Regions from separate parts of the Actinacidiphila reveromycinica genome, predicted to be linked through region 1. Evidence: riboswitches for the same ligand, from Rfam matches in the RefSeq annotation. Region 1 holds a riboswitch; the other holds the start of a gene.
What was found. A riboswitch is a leader RNA that binds a small molecule or an ion and turns the genes downstream of it on or off. The one in region 1 is predicted to bind glycine.
Positions count from the first base shown of each region.

Region 2: it holds a riboswitch for glycine, as region 1 does, so the genes downstream of both, gcvT (glycine cleavage system aminomethyltransferase GcvT) here and gcvP (aminomethyl-transferring glycine dehydrogenase) in region 1, are expected to answer to the same signal.

Region 1 is NZ_AP018365.1:7,888,352-7,896,135, forward strand. Features, by position in the region: gene RVR_RS33555 (DNA polymerase IV) at 1-1,050, shown strand, start outside; gene RVR_RS33560 (PRC-barrel domain-containing protein) at 1,097-1,468, opposite strand; glycine riboswitch at 1,616-1,727, shown strand; glycine riboswitch at 1,728-1,854, shown strand; gene gcvP (aminomethyl-transferring glycine dehydrogenase) at 1,914-4,802, shown strand; gene RVR_RS33570 (DUF5999 family protein) at 5,076-5,282, shown strand; gene RVR_RS33575 (hypothetical protein) at 5,392-5,979, opposite strand; gene RVR_RS33580 (glutamate-cysteine ligase family protein) at 6,453-7,784, shown strand, end outside.
Region 2 is NZ_AP018365.1:6,160,454-6,168,237, forward strand. Features, by position in the region: gene RVR_RS26240 (response regulator) at 1-59, shown strand, start outside; gene RVR_RS26245 (L-serine ammonia-lyase) at 231-1,616, opposite strand; gene glyA (serine hydroxymethyltransferase) at 1,898-3,172, opposite strand; gene gcvH (glycine cleavage system protein GcvH) at 3,183-3,563, opposite strand; gene gcvT (glycine cleavage system aminomethyltransferase GcvT) at 3,768-4,883, opposite strand; glycine riboswitch at 5,077-5,195, opposite strand; gene RVR_RS26265 (enhanced serine sensitivity protein SseB) at 5,319-6,089, shown strand; gene RVR_RS26270 (enhanced serine sensitivity protein SseB C-terminal domain-containing protein) at 6,231-6,959, shown strand; gene RVR_RS26275 (DUF885 family protein) at 7,021-7,784, opposite strand, start outside.

The DNA.
Region 1 (7,784 bases):
CGCGCCGACATCAGGGCCGCCACCGGCCTGACCGCCTCGGTCGGGCTGGCCGGCTCCAAGCTGCTCGCCAAGATCGCCTCGGAGAAGGCCAAGCCGGACGGCCTGGTGGTGGTCGAGCCCGGCACCGAGCGGGCGCTGCTGGACCCGATGCCGGTGCGCACCCTGCCGGGGGTCGGCCCGGCCACCGCCGAGCACCTGCGCAGGGCCGGCATCCTCACCGTCGCCGAGATCTCCCGGGCCGGCGAGGGCGAGCTGGTCCGGCTGCTCGGGAAGGCCCACGGCGCCGGCCTGCACGCCATGGCCGCCGGTGTCGACAACCGCCCCGTCGTCGCCGACCGCGACGTCAAGTCCATCTCGGTCGAGGACACCTTCGACACCGATCTGACCGACCGCGCCCATGTGCGGTACGAGATCGACCGGCTCGCCGAGCGCTGCGTGCAGCGGTTGCGCGGGGCCGGCCGCTCCGGCCGCACCGTGGTGGTCAAGGTCCGGCGGTACGACTTCTCCACGCTCACCCGCTCCGAGACGCTGCGCGCCCCCACCGACGACCCGGCCGTGGTCCGCGAGACCGCCCGCCGCCTCGCCGAGGCCGTCGACACCACCGGAGGCGTGCGGCTGCTCGGGGTGGGCGTCGCCGGGCTGGCCGACTTCACCCAGGAGGACCTGTTCGCCCACGCCGAGAGCGAGCTCGCCCTGCACGGCGGGTCCGACCAGGGCGTCCCCGAGCCGCTGCCCAGCAGCCCGCCGCCGGCACCCGAGCGGGCGAACCGCTGGCTGCCCGGCCACGACGTCGTCCACGAGGTCCACGGCGCCGGATGGGTGCAGGGCAGCGGTGTCGGGCGGGTGACCGTGCGCTTCGAGGTGCCCTCGGACAGCCGGCCGGGCCGGGTGCGCACCTTCCCGGTCGACGACCCGGCGCTCAGCCGCAGCGACCCGCTCCCGCTGGCCGCCCAGCGGGAGCACGGCCCGCCGGGCGCCCCGGGCACCCGGCACGTGTCGGAGGCGGCCCCGGACCCCCAGGACGCACCGGCGGCCCGGGAGACCCCGTAGAGCACAGGGGCCCGCCCCCCGGCTCCGCGCCGGCGGCCGTGCCCGCTCACTCCCCGTCGGCCAGCTCCCCGAAGTCCCCGGACGGCGCCCGCTCGGCGCCCGCGCGCGGCACGTCCATCCCGTAGTGGTGGTAGAGCTGCAACTCCTGCTCGGGCGACAGGTGCCGGCCCACCCCGAAGTCCGGCGCGTCCTTGATCAGTGCCTTCTCGTACGGCACTCGCAGCGTGTCGCCGTCCAGCTCGCTCGGGCCGAGCGGCACGAACGCGTCCCGGGTGAACAGGCCGGTGCGCACCGCCGCCCACTCCGGCGTGCCGGTCGCGTCGTCGAGGTAGACCTCGTCCACCGTGCCGATCCTCGTCCCGTCACGGTCGAAGGCGCGGCGGCCGATCAGGCTGCGCGGATCGATGTCGGTTCGCACGGTCCCTCCAAGCACTCCGACCAACCCCGGGCCGCCGTCACACGGCGGATGCTTCTTCCTACCCAAAGCCACGATCGGGGCGGTGTCGACTCGGCACCTGTCCCCACCCGTGCCCCGGAACGCGCTGGTAGGCTGGCAGCAGGCCGTCGACCCCGTGCGGGAGAGTCCTCCAAGAGCCCGCCTGGCGGCGGGTGGCGGAGGACGCCGAAGGAGCAAATCCTCCCCGGAAACTCTCAGGCATCCGTACCGCTCGGGCGAGGTCACTCTGGAAAGCAGGACCTGTCCCGGAAGCAGCGCGGCCGCCGGGACGCGTCCTCACCGACGGTGAAAGCCGCCCCGTGGCCGGGGCGGTGAAGCTCTCAGGTTCTGATGACAGAGGGGGAGGCCGTACGGGTGCCCGTGACGGCACCCCCGAAGGTCGTCACAGACCAGGAGGCCCCCGAAGATGAGTGACCGCCGAACCACGCTCGCCGAGCTCGAGGCAGGCCGGCCCTTCGCCCGCCGCCACATCGGTCCCGACGTCGGGGCGCAGGCCAAGATGCTCGCCCAGGTGGGCTACGGCTCGCTGGACGAACTGACCGCCGCGGCCGTCCCCGACACCATCAGGAGCACCGGGGCGCTCGGCCTGCCCGCCGCCGTCACGGAGGCCGAGGCACTCGCCGAACTGCGGGCGCTCGCCGACCGCAACCAGGTGCTCACCCCGATGATCGGCCTGGGCTACTACGGCACCTTCACCCCGCCGGTCATCCTGCGCAACGTGCTGGAGAACCCCGCCTGGTACACCGCCTACACCCCGTACCAGCCGGAGATCTCGCAGGGCCGCCTCGAAGCGCTGCTGAACTTCCAGACCGTCGTCGCCGACCTCACCGGTCTGCCCACCTCGGGGGCCTCCCTGCTGGACGAGGGCACCGCGGCCGCCGAGGCGATGGCGCTGTCCCGCCGGGTCGGCAAGGTCAGGAACGGCGTCTACCTCGTCGATGCCGACACCTTCCCGCAGACCCTCGCGGTGATCCGCACCCGCGCCGAACCGACCGGCGTCGAGGTCGTCACCGCCGACCTGTCCGCGGGCATCCCCGCCGACGTCGCCAAGCGCGGCGTCACCGGGGTGCTGCTCCAGTACCCGGGCGCCTCGGGCGCCGTACGCGACCTGCGGCCGGTCATCGAGCAGGCGCACGACCTGGGTGCGATCGTCACCGTGGCCGCCGACCTGCTGGCGCTGACCCTGCTCACCCCGCCCGGCGAGCTCGGCGCGGACATCGCGGTCGGCACCACCCAGCGCTTCGGCGTCCCGATGGGCTTCGGCGGCCCGCACGCCGGCTACATGGCGGTCCGCGACTCCTACGCCCGCAACCTGCCGGGCCGGCTCGTCGGCGTCTCCGTCGACGCCGACGGCGACACCGCCTTCCGGCTGGCCCTCCAGACGCGCGAGCAGCACATCCGGCGCGAGAAGGCCACCAGCAACATCTGCACCGCCCAGGTGCTGCTCGCGGTGATGGCCGGCATGTACGCCGTCTACCACGGGCCCGACGGACTGGCCGCCATCGCGCGCCGCACCCACCGCTACGCCGCGGTGCTCGCCGCGGGCCTGCGCGCGGCCGGCGTCGAGGTCGTCGGGGACGCGTTCTTCGACACCCTGACCGCGAGGGTGCCGGGCCGGGCCGCCGACGTGGTGGCCGCCGCCCGCGCGGCCGGCGTCAACCTGCGGCAGACCGACGCCGACCACGTCGGCGTCGCCTGCGACGAGACCACCGACCGCGCCGCGCTGGCCGCGGTGCTCGCCGCGTTCGGCGCCGCCACCGTCGACCTCGACGCGCTCGACGACGCCACCGCCGACGCGCTGCCCGACGCGCTGCTGCGCACCGGCGACTACCTCACCCACCCGGTCTTCCACCGGCACCGCAGCGAGACCTCGATGCTGCGCTACCTGCGCCGCCTCGCGGACCGCGACTACGCCCTGGACCGCGGCATGATCCCGCTGGGCTCGTGCACCATGAAGCTCAACGCGACCACCGAGATGGAGCCGGTCACCTGGCCGGAGTTCGGCGCGCTGCACCCCTTCGCGCCCGCCGACCAGGCCGAGGGCTACCTCAGCCTGATCCACGGCCTGGAGGACCAGCTCGCCGAGATCACCGGCTACGACAAGGTCAGCCTCCAGCCGAACGCCGGATCGCAGGGCGAACTGGCCGGCCTGCTCGCGGTGCGCGCCTACCACCGCGCGAACGGCGACCTCGACCGCACGGTCTGCCTGATCCCGTCCTCCGCGCACGGCACCAACGCCGCCAGCGCCGTGATGGCCGGCATGAGCGTGGTCGTGGTCAAGACCCGCCAGGACGGCGACGTGGACGTCGACGACCTGCGCGCGAAGATCGAGCAGCACCGCGACCGGCTCGCCGTGCTGATGGTCACCTACCCCTCCACGCACGGCGTGTTCGAGGAGCACATCACCGACATCTGCGCGGCCGTGCACGACGCCGGCGGACAGGTCTACGTGGACGGCGCGAACCTCAACGCGCTGGTCGGGCTGGCCCGCCCGGGCCGGTTCGGCGCCGACGTGTCCCACCTGAACCTGCACAAGACGTTCTGCATCCCGCACGGCGGCGGCGGCCCCGGCGTCGGCCCGGTCGCGGTCCGCGCCCACCTCGCCCCGCACCTTCCCAACCACCCGCTCCAACCCGAGGCCGGCCCCGCCACCGGTGTCGGCCCGGTGTCGGCCGCGCCCTGGGGCTCGGCGGGCATCCTGCCGATCTCCTGGACGTACGTCCGGCTGATGGGCGCCGAGGGCCTCAAGCAGGCCACCCAGATCGCGGTGCTGAGCGCCAACTACGTCGCCAAGCGGCTGGAGGCGCACTACCCGGTGCTCTACACCGGTCCCGGCGGCCTCGTCGCCCACGAGTGCATCGTCGACCTGCGGCAGCTCACCCGGGAGACCGGCGTCAGCGTCGACGACGTGGCCAAGCGGCTGATCGACTACGGCTTCCACGCGCCGACGATGTCCTTCCCGGTGGCCGGCACCCTGATGATCGAGCCCACCGAGAGCGAGGACCTCGCCGAACTCGACCGGTTCTGCGAGGCGATGATCGCGATCCGCGGCGAGATCGACCGGGTCGGCGCGGGGGAGTGGCCGGCGGACGACAACCCGCTGCGCTCGGCCCCGCACACCGCGGCCGCGCTCGGCGGCGACTGGGACCACCCCTACAGCCGCCAGGAGGCCGTCTTCCCGGCCGGGGTGCACCCCGCGGACAAGTACTGGCCGCCGGTGCGCCGCATCGACGGGGCGTTCGGCGACCGCAACCTGGTGTGCTCCTGCCCCCCGCTGGACGCCTACGAGGGCTGATCCGCGCGGCGCCTCCGCGGGGCGCCGACGGGGCTCCGGAGACGGCGCCCTTCGACCGGGAAACGGTCGAAGGACGCCGTCGCGCGTGCGCGACCGGCCGGGCGGGCGATGCGCCCGGCACCAATGAGGAGCGCGCTCGTGAAATGCCTGCGGAATGCCGTCCGGGGAGCAAGACTGGGACCGGCCGCGCGAGAACGGGGGACCCACATGAGCCAGTCAGGCCACGCGACCGACCGCACCATTCACCTCTCGCAGCGAAAGACACCAGTGACCATGTGCCAGCACGAGCCGCAGTGCCCCACCGCCGACAGCCCCGACCGTGAGGCGGCCCTGATCGTGGCCCACCACCCGGAGCAGGGGTGGAGCCTGCTGTGCAACGGGGTGCTGCTCTTCGAGGACACCGGGGAGATCCTGCCCGACGGGCAGATCATCGCCCCGCACCGGCCGCTGGCCTCGGCGGGTGCCGCCACGGTCGTCTGACGGCGCGGCCGTGCCCGGCCTGCCCGCGCCGCAGGGGACGCGGGCCGACCGGGCACGGCTGGTTCCCCCGAGCGCTGGGCGCCCGGGAGAACGGGCCTCGTCCGGGTCCCTACGCGGGGGAGCCGGCCAGCGGCGGAGGCGCGAGCCACGCGCTGAGCAGCGGCGCCAGCTCGACGATCCGGTACACCCGGTGCGAGGCGATCCCCGGCGGTGCCGGGGCCAGCGGGATGACGAGGTCGGCCGGGTCCGGCTGGGCGGTGGCGGCGTCGGCGCGCGGCACCGAGTGCAGCCACAGCGCCATCATGTACCGGCTCGGCACCGAGAGCAGGTGCGGCTGGTAGGTGGCCGGCAGCGGCTCGGCCTGGCGCAGCGCCCGCTCGGTCGAGGCCAGGTAGGGACCCTCGGAGAAGCGTGAGAACACCCAGCCGTCGGGGGTCGCCACGGTCTCGCCCGCCGCGGCCACCCGGGCCCCCGCCCTGATATGGAACCGCCAGCCGGCCAGCCGCGCGTGAGGCAGGCCGCCGGGGACCGACGCCGGTTCGAACACGTGGACCGGCAGGGGGAGTTCGGCGTCCAGCGGGCCCTGCGCGGTGCGCAGGGCGGGGGTCCGGGCTTCCAGGACCGCGGTGGGCGAACTGAGCGCGGCCAGGACGCTCAACAGGGCGGGTGCGGGTGCAGGGGGGACAAGCAGCGGCATGGTGTTGTCGCCTCTCACTGGGAGACACGTGGTGCGGGCACAAAGCGGTGCGGGCGAGGTGCGGACGGCGCGGTCAGTACCCGGTGGGGGTTACTGCTCAAGCTCGCCCGGCGACGGCGGATACTCTGCCTCGTGCGCGGAGTTTATACGACGTGTGTTCGCTCCATGTTTCATCTACCCGCTGCCGGTATTACCCGCAAGGCGGTTATCCGCCTTCCTCCCCGGCTGCCCGGCCGGCATTCCCGCAGGGTATCGGACGGTTGCCCCCGATTTGCGCCCCGTACGGTCGGCCGGAAACATACGGTGGTATTCATCAGGATTTTACGCGCGTCCCTGCTCCGAATGTGCCACCGGTACATGACCACTGCCGGTCACTACGGCAAGCGTAGCGTGCACACCGGGTCCCGGGGGGCGTTATCGATCAGCCGGCTGGGCATCCTCCCGTGAGGACCCGCACGAGGAGGGACGCTTCGATGGGGGAGAAGGTCGTGGCCGGGGAGTTCGACCTGGCCGACCGGCGCATGTACCGGAACAAGCTCCAGCAGTGCCTGCTGGGGCTCGAGAGGCTGCTGGCGGAGCGGCGCTTCGACCGGCCGCGCAATCTCATGGGTCTGGAGATCGAATTGAATCTCGCGGATTCCGACGGACTGCCGCGCATGATGAACGAAGAGGTTCTGGAGCGCATCGCGAGCCGAGATTTCCAGACCGAGCTGGCGCAGTTCAACATTGAAGTGAACATCGCGCCGCACGCGCTTTCCGGCCGGGTCCTCGACCGGCTCGCCGAGGAACTGCGCACCGGTCTCGGCTACGCCGACCGGATGGCCGGGGAGGTCGGCGCGGGCATCGTGATGGTCGGAATCCTGCCCACCCTCCAGGCGCAGGACCTGGTCTCGGCGAACCTCTCCCGGGCCGACCGCTACACCCTGCTCAACGACCGGATCCTCGCCATGCGCGGCGAGGACATCACCCTGGACATCGAGGGCGTCGAGCACCTCGTCTACACCTCCGCCTCGATCGCGCCCGAGGCGGCCTGCACCTCCACGCAGATGCACCTCCAGGTCACCCCGGGCCGCTTCGGCCCGGCGTGGAACGCCGCCCAGGTGGTGTCCGCGCCGCAGGTCGCGATCGGCGCGAACTCGCCCTTCCTGTTCGGCCGCGAGCTGTGGCGCGAGACCCGCCCGCTGCTGTTCCAGCAGGCCACCGACGTGCGCCCGCAGGAGCTGCGGGCCCAGGGGGTGCGGCCGCTGACCTGGTTCGGTGAGCGGTGGATCGACTCCGCGGCGGACCTGTTCGCGGAGAACCTGCGCTACTTCCCCTCGCTGCTGCCGATCTGCGACGCGGAGGATCCGCTGCGGGTGCTCGACGAGGGCGGGGTGCCCCAACTGCGCGAGCTGACCCTGCACAACGGCACGATCTACCGCTGGAACCGCCCGGTCTACCAGGTCGTCGACGGCGTGCCGCACCTGCGGGTGGAGAACCGGGTGATGCCGGCCGGGCCGACCGTCGCCGACGTGATCGCGAACGCGGCGTTCTACTACGGCCTGGTCCGCGCGCTCGCCGAGGCGCCCCGGCCGATCTGGCAGCGGCTGCCCTTCGGCGCCGCCGCCGCGAACTTCGACGCCGCGTGCCGTGACGGTGTGGACGCGGTGCTGCACTGGCCGCGTCCGCGCGGCACCGCCCTCAGCCAGGTGCCGGCGACCGACCTGATCCGCGACGAGCTGCTGCCGCTGGCCGCGGCCGGGCTCGACGGCTGGGGCATCGACCCCGCCGACCGCGACCTCTACCTCGGCATCATCGAGCAGCGC
Region 2 (7,784 bases), 1.7 Mb from region 1:
CCGGCCTCCAGGGCCGGGCCGAGGCCGTACGCCTCGCCATCGCAGCCGGCCTCACGTGACCCCCGACCACCAAAATCAGCCGTCACCCGGGCGAAGGCGTGCAGATGGGGCACATCGGCTGGGCGAACCTCGACGATCCGGCGCGAGAGCCCGTCGGCGCAGCCGGACCACCCCCGCTCGCGCGGGGATAGAGCTGAAAGACGGGAACCCGCAGGTCAGGCCCTACGCCGTCAGCACTCGATGACGTTGACGGCGAGGCCGCCGCGGGCGGTCTCCTTGTACTTGACCTTCATGTCCGCCCCGGTCTGCTTCATGGTCTTGATGACCTTGTCCAGGGAGACGTGGTGGCGGCCGTCGCCGCGCATCGCCATGCGGGCGGCGGTGACCGCCTTGACCGCCGCCATGCCGTTGCGCTCGATGCAGGGGATCTGGACCAGGCCGCCCACGGGGTCGCAGGTGAGGCCGAGGTTGTGCTCCATGCCGATCTCGGCCGCGTTCTCGACCTGCTCGGGGGTGAGCCCGAGGACCTCCGCGAGGCCGCCCGCGGCCATCGAGCAGGCGGAGCCGACCTCGCCCTGGCAGCCGACCTCGGCGCCGGAGATCGAGGCGTTCTCCTTGAAGAGCATCCCGATCGCCCCCGCGGCCAGCAGGAAGCGGACCACCGCGTCGTCCCGGTCGGCGGCGGACGTGGCCGGCGAGCAGACGAACGCCAGGTAGTAGTGCAGGACGGCCGGGATGATCCCGGCGGCGCCGTTCGTGGGGGCGGTGACCACGCGCCCGCCCGCCGCGTTCTCCTCGTTGACCGCCATCGCGTACAGGGTGATCCACTCCATCGCACGGGTGGACGGGTCGCCCTCGGCCCGTAGCTGGCGGGCGGACTGCGCGGCGCGGCGGCGCACCTTCAGGCCGCCGGGCAGGATGCCCTCCCGGCTCATGCCGCGCTCCACGCACGCCCGCATCACCTGCCAGATCTCCAGCAGGCCGGCCCGGATGTCCGCCTCGCTGCGCCACGCCTTCTCGTTCTCCATCATCAGCGCGGAGATCGACAGCCCGGTCTCCCGGGACAGCCGCAGCAGCTCGTCGCCGGTGCGGAAGGGGTGCCGCAGCACCGTGTCGTCCAGCTTGATCCGGTCCTCGCCGACGGCGTCCTCGTCCACCACGAAGCCGCCGCCCACCGAGTAGTACGTCTTCGCCAGCAGCACCTCGCCCGCCTCGTCGCGGGCGGACAGCGTCATCCCGTTGGCGTGGTAGGGCAGCGAGCGGCGCCGGTGCAGCACCAGGTCGGCGTCGGGGTCGAACGCGATCTCGTGGGTGCCCAGCAGGGCCAGCCGGCGTTCCGCGCGGATCCGGGCGACCTCGTCGTCGGCCGTCTCGACGTCCACGGTGCGCGGCGCGTGGCCGGACAGCCCGAGCAGCACCGCCTTCGGGGTGCCGTGGCCGTGGCCGGTGGCGCCGAGCGAGCCGAACAGCTCGGCCCGGACGGAGGCGGTGTGCGCGAGCAGCGCCTCGTTCTTCAGGCGGTGCACGAAGATGTTCGCCGCCCGCATCGGGCCGACGGTGTGCGAGCTGGAGGGCCCTATGCCGATGGAGAACAGGTCGAAGACGGAGATTGCCACGGGTTCCTAGCTCCTGGGTATCGCGGACGCCGTTGTCCGCGGGGTGGTGCTGCGGCCGCGCCCGGCGGGCAGGTGCGGCGGGTGCGCCCGGGTGGGGCGCGCCGCGTCGGGTGCGTCCGGATCGGGCGCCGCGTCGGGTGCGTCCGGATCGGTCGCGCCGCACGCCGGACACGTCCGGCACGGACGCCGGTCCGGGTCCGCCCCTCCCCCCGAGCTTCGCACGCGCGAGGCGTCCGCGACGACGCGGAGCGGGGTGAGGCGGCCCACGGACCGGCCGCCGGCTACAGCGCCGGGTACAGCGGGTGCTTGTCGGCCAGCGCGGTGACCCGCTTGCGCAGGGGCGCGCTCTCCGACGGCGGGAAGGCCGGCGACGCGGTGAGGGTCGCCGCGATGATGTCGGCGACCTCCCGGAAGTCGTCGGCGCCGAAGCCCCGCGTGGCCAGCGCGGGCGTGCCGATCCGCAGGCCCGAGGTGACCATCGGGGGCCGCGGGTCGTTCGGGACCGCGTTGCGGTTGACGGTGATGCCGACCGTGTGCAGCCGGTCCTCGGCCTGCTGGCCGTCGAGCGCGGAGTTGCGCAGGTCGACCAGGACCAGGTGCACGTCGGTGCCCCCGGAGAGCACGGAGACGCCGAGCTCCGCCACGTCGGGCCGGGCCAGCCGGTCGGCGAGGATCTTCGCGCCTTCCAGCGTGCGGGCCTGGCGGTCCTTGAACTCGTCGGTGGCCGCGGCCTTGAACGCCACCGCCTTCGCCGCGATCACGTGCTCCAGCGGGCCGCCCTGCTGCCCCGGGAAGACCGCCGAGTTGATCTTCTTGGCGAGGTCCGCCCTGGCCAGGATCACCCCGCCGCGCGGCCCGCCGAGCGTCTTGTGGGTCGTGGTGGTGACCACGTCGGCGTACGGCACGGGGGAGGGGTGCAGCCCGGCGGCGACCAGGCCGGCGAAGTGCGCCATGTCCACCATCAGGTACGCGCCGACCTCGTCGGCGATCCGGCGGAACTCCGCGAAGTCGAGCTGCCGCGGGTAGGCGGACCAGCCGGCCACGATGAGCTGCGGGCGGTGCTCCTTGGCCAGCCGCTCGACCTCGGCCATGTCGACCCGGCTGGTCTCGGCGTCCACGTGGTAGGCGGCCACCTTGTAGAGCTTGCCGGAGAAGTTGATCTTCATGCCGTGGGTCAGGTGCCCGCCGTGCGCCAGGTCCAGGCCGAGGATGGTGTCGCCCGGCTTGAGCAGGGCGAACATCGCGGCGGCGTTCGCCTGGGCGCCGGAGTGCGGCTGCACGTTCGCCGACTCGGCGCCGAACAGCGCCTTGACCCGGTCGATGGCGAGCTGCTCGATCACGTCGACGTGTTCGCAGCCGCCGTAGTAGCGGCGGCCCGGGTAGCCCTCCGCGTACTTGTTGGTCAGCACCGAGCCCTGGGCCTCCAGCACGGCGACCGGGGCGAAGTTCTCGGACGCGATCATCTCCAGCGTGGACTGCTGGCGGTTGAGCTCGGCGTCGACCGCGGCCGCCACGTCGGGGTCGAAGGCGTGCAGGGACTGGTTCAGCAGCGACATCGCGGGTCCCTCAGTTCTCGATGAAGGCGTCGTACTCGGCGGCGGACAGCAGGTCGGACGGCTCGTCGGCCACCTTCACCCGGAACAGCCAGCCGCCCTCGAAGGGGGCGGAGTTCACCAGTGACGGGTCGTCGACGACGTCCTGGTTCACCTCGGTGACCTCGCCGCCCACCGGCGAGTACAGGTCGCTGACCGACTTGGTGGACTCCAGCTCGCCGCAGGTCTCGCCCGCGGTCACCGTGGCGCCCACCTCGGGGAGCTGGACGAAGACCACGTCACCGAGCGCGTCGGCGGCGTGCGAGGTGATGCCCACGGTGGCCGCGCCGTCGGCGGGGGCGGAGAGCCACTCGTGCTCCTTGCTGTAACGAAGCTGCTCAGGGTTGATGCTCATGGCTGGATTCTCCCGGATCGACAGGGGTGCTCGCGTGCGCGGCACGGCAAACGGAAAGGTAGGGGAACGGGGCGGGGGCGGGCGTCCGCCCCGTTGTCACAGGGGGCGGGGCCAGGCGCAGGGGCCCTCAGGTGCCGGGCCAGGCACCGAGGCCATGCCCGGCCACACCCGCGGGCCATGCCCGGACGCTCCCAGCGGTCGCGCTCAGCGCTCGCGCCGGTAGAACGGCAGCGCCACGACGTCGTACGGCTCCTTCGACCCGCGGATGTCCACCGCGACCCCCGGGGTGCCGGGCGCCGCGTGCGCCGCGTCCACGTACGCCATCGCGATCGGCCTGCCCAGGGTCGGCGACGGGGCGCCCGAGGTGACCTCGCCGATCACCGCGCCCGACGCGTCGGTCACCGGGTAGCCGGCCCGCGGCACCCGGCGGCCCTGCGCGACCAGCCCGACGAGCTTGCGCGGCGGCAGGTCGGCGGCCCGCTCGGCGGCGGCGCCCAGCGCGGTGCGCCCGACGAAGTCCCCGGGCTTGTCGAACTTGACCACCCGGCCCAGCCCGGCGTCGAACGGCGTCACCGAGGCGGTCAGCTCGTGGCCGTACAGCGGCATGCCGGCCTCCAGGCGCAGCGTGTCCCGGCAGGACAGCCCGCACGGCACCAGCCCCGACGCCTCGCCGGCCGCGGTCAGCGCCTGCCACAGCCGCTCGGCGTCGGCCGGCGCCACGAACAACTCGAAGCCGTCCTCACCGGTGTAGCCGGTACGGGCGATCAGCGCCTGCACCCCGGCCACCGTGCCGGGCAGGCCGGCGTAGTACTTCAGCCCGTCCAGGTCGGCGTCGGTCACCGCCTTCATGATCGCCGGGGCCTGCGGGCCCTGGACCGCCAGCAGCGCGTACGCCTCGCGGTCGTCGCGGACCCGCGCGTCGTACCCGGCCGCCCGCAGCGCGACCGCGTCGAGCACCGTCTGCGCGTTGGAGGCGTTGGCGACGACCATGAACTCCTGCTCGCCGAGCCGGTACACGATCAGGTCGTCGAGGATGCCGCCGTCGGGCGCGCAGATCATCGTGTAGCGGGCCCGGCCCACCGCCAGCGCGGACAGGTGGCCGACCAGGGCGTGGTCGAGCGCCTCGCCCGCCTGCGGACCCGTCACGGTGATCTCGCCCATGTGCGACAGGTCGAACAGGCCGGCCCGGGTGCGCACGGCCTGGTGCTCCTCGCGCTCGCTGGCGTAGCGCAGCGGCATGTCCCAGCCCGCGAAGTCGGTCATGGTCGCGCCGAGGGCACGGTGCAGGGCGTCGAGCGCGGTACGACGGGGTTCGCTCATCGGTGACAGGCTCCCAGGCTCGGTCTCGGGAAGAGGAGGGGACGACAGATCGGACACTCCCCATCTGTCATCGGAACCTGAGAGGTTCACCGTGAACCCCCGCACGCGCGGGCCCCGGTTTGCACCTTGGGTGGGCGGGGCCGCACGCACCCGACAGGGGTGCGCCGACGGCTCCGCCGCTTTTCAGATCTGCCTCGCCCGCGCGGTATCTGTGCCTGAGAGATTCAAGGGAGGGCTTGCTCCTTCGGCGCCCGGTCCACCGCCCGCGAGCTGGTCGCGTGCGCCGGTCCGGGACTCTCCCGCGCGGCCTCGAACGGCCGGTATGCAAGTTGTGGCACTCATCATTGCATGCCCAGGGTGCTCGGCCCCCGGCAGCGGTTAGGGTTTCCCGGGCACGACGCAAAAGACGCGGTACTCGGGCGGACAAGGGTGGACATGGAGAATCCGGCGCCGTACATATGGCCGGCCAACGAGCTGGAAGAGGTGCTGGCCGCCAGCCTCGGCAACCCGTCGGCCACGCCCAGGCTGCTGGAGGTGCTCGGCCGGTCCCGGGTGTGGGTGCCGCTGCCGAACGGCGGCTCGCCCGACGCGGCCGACCTCGACCTGCCGACCGTCGTGCTCGGCGGCGCGCCCTACGTCCCGGTGTTCAGCTCCGAGCAGCAGTTCCGGCAGGCCGCGGACGGCATGTCCTGCACGGTCGCGCCGGTGCACGAGTTCGCCCGCGGGCTGCCGCCGCTGGTGGGGATCGCGGTCAACCCCGGCGGCGCGGTCGGGGTGCCGCTGCCCCCCGCCGCGGTGGCCGAGCTGTGCCGGCCGGCGCCGGGCGAGCGGGCCCCGGCGTTCGCCGGGGTACGCGGCGGCGACGCGCCGTCCGGTGCCCGGGTGCGGCTGTGGGAGCCGGACCACGACGCCGAGCCGGTGGACTTCCTGGCCGCCGCGGCCGGCGAGTTCGCGGTCACCCCGGTGGTGCTCACCGCACGGCGGGCCCTGGCCGTCGTCGAGGAGGAGCCGCCCGCCCTGTTCGTCGGCGTGGAACTCGACGGCTGGACCGAGGAGGACCGGGCCGCCGCGATGGACGCGCTCGGCCGGGCGCTGGGCGCGGCGCAGCCCCCCTGGCCGGTGCACCTGATCCTGCTGGACGTGGCGCAGGACCCGGTGGGGGACTGGATGCTGGAGACGGTGCAGCCGTTCTTCGCCCGCGACTGAAGCCGCCCGCCGCGTCCGTTCAACGGCCGTATAGCCGGTCTATAGCCGGTTCCGCTTGAGTCGGTCGCCATACCGCTGGGCACACTCGACCTGGTTTGATGTCGTGCGAAGAGCTGTACGAGGGGAAAGGGGCGGTCCCACGTGATCGCGGGCGCGCAAGGCGGTGCGGCGCAGGCCGGCCATGTGGAGCAGATGCTGCTCCAGGTGGCACCCGGCCGGTTCGACGCCTACGAGAACCTGCTCGCGTCGCTCGCCGAGGGCCAGGTGTGGATGCTGCTGTGGCACGGCAGCTCCGGCGCGCCCGACGCGCAGTACGGCACGATGGAGATCGACGGGTACGGCTACGCGCCGTGCTTCACCTCGCCGCGCGAGCTGGCCGCCAGCGGGTGGAACCGCGAGCACGAGGTGGTCTCCGGGCGGGACATCGCGCGGACCCTCTACCCGGACCGCTCGGGGCTGTGGCTCAACCCGCACGCGGCCGGCGGCGGGATCGGCGTCCCGTGGGCGGACCTGCGCCGGATCGCGGTCGGGCTGGACCTGCTGCCCGCCGGGCCGCTCCAGATCGGCGAGCCCTCGCTCCAGATGCCGCAGTTCTACGCGTTGCTCGCGCAGGCGGCGCACCGTACCTCCGCGGTGCGGGCGCTGCGCCAGGCGTGGGTGCAGCCGGTGCTCGGCGAGCCCTACCTCGCGATCGGGGTGGAGCTGTACGAGGGGGCCGGGCAGGCCGTGGAGTCGGTGCGGCTGATGATGCAGCAGGCCGTGGGCGGAGTGCCCGACGGGGTGGCCGTCTCCACGGTGGCGATGGCCGACCCGTACGACCCCGTGGCCCTGTGGATGCGGACGTTCGGCCGCCCCTTCTTCGACCGCTGAGCCGGGCGGGCGGCGGGCGCGTCCACCGGCGGGCGGTCCGTCCAGCGGGGGACACGGGCGCTCACCGGGTGGGCCCGGGCGGGGGGACCACGGCGTCGAGCAGTCCCAGGGGCGGGCTGCCCAACCGCATCAGGGCGCCGTGGAAGCGGGGGAGCGTGAAGTCCGCTCCCCACTCCCGCTCCGCGCGCCGCCGCACCCGCTGGATCTCCAGCTTGCCCCAGGTGTAGCGGCCGTACCCGGCGTCGAAGGTGCCGCGCCGCGCCTCCGCCGAGGCCGCCGCCGGCGACAGGTGGGCGTCGCGCACGAAGTACCGCGCGGCCTCGTCGAGCGACAGCGCACCCGTGTGCAATCCGATCGCGCAGGTGAGCCGGGTGACCCGGACCAGCGCTTCGAGGGCCACGCCGATCGCGAACCGGGGGTCGCGGGCGCGGAACCCCTCGTCGAGGCAGACCTCCTCCACGTAGTGGGCCCAGCCCTCGGAGAAGGAGAGGCTGTGCAGGAGCCGGCGCACCGGTGAGGGCGCCCGGCGCAGCGCGCGGCCGTGCGCGAAGTGCCCGGGCGCGACCTCGTGGAGGGTGATGGACGGCAGGCTGGTGCGGCTGAAGACGGTCAGCCACTCCTCGCGCTCGTTCTCCGGCCAGTCCGCGTCGGGCGGCGTCACGTGGTACCAGGACGGCGCGTCGGCCTCGGCGGGGGCCGACCAGGTCATCATGGCCATCGCCCACCGCCGCGAAGGGGGCGCCGGACCGACCAGGCACTCGCCGTCCACGTGGGGCGCCAGGCCCCGCTCCCGGGTGAACTCGATGACCTCGTCGGTCAGCCGCG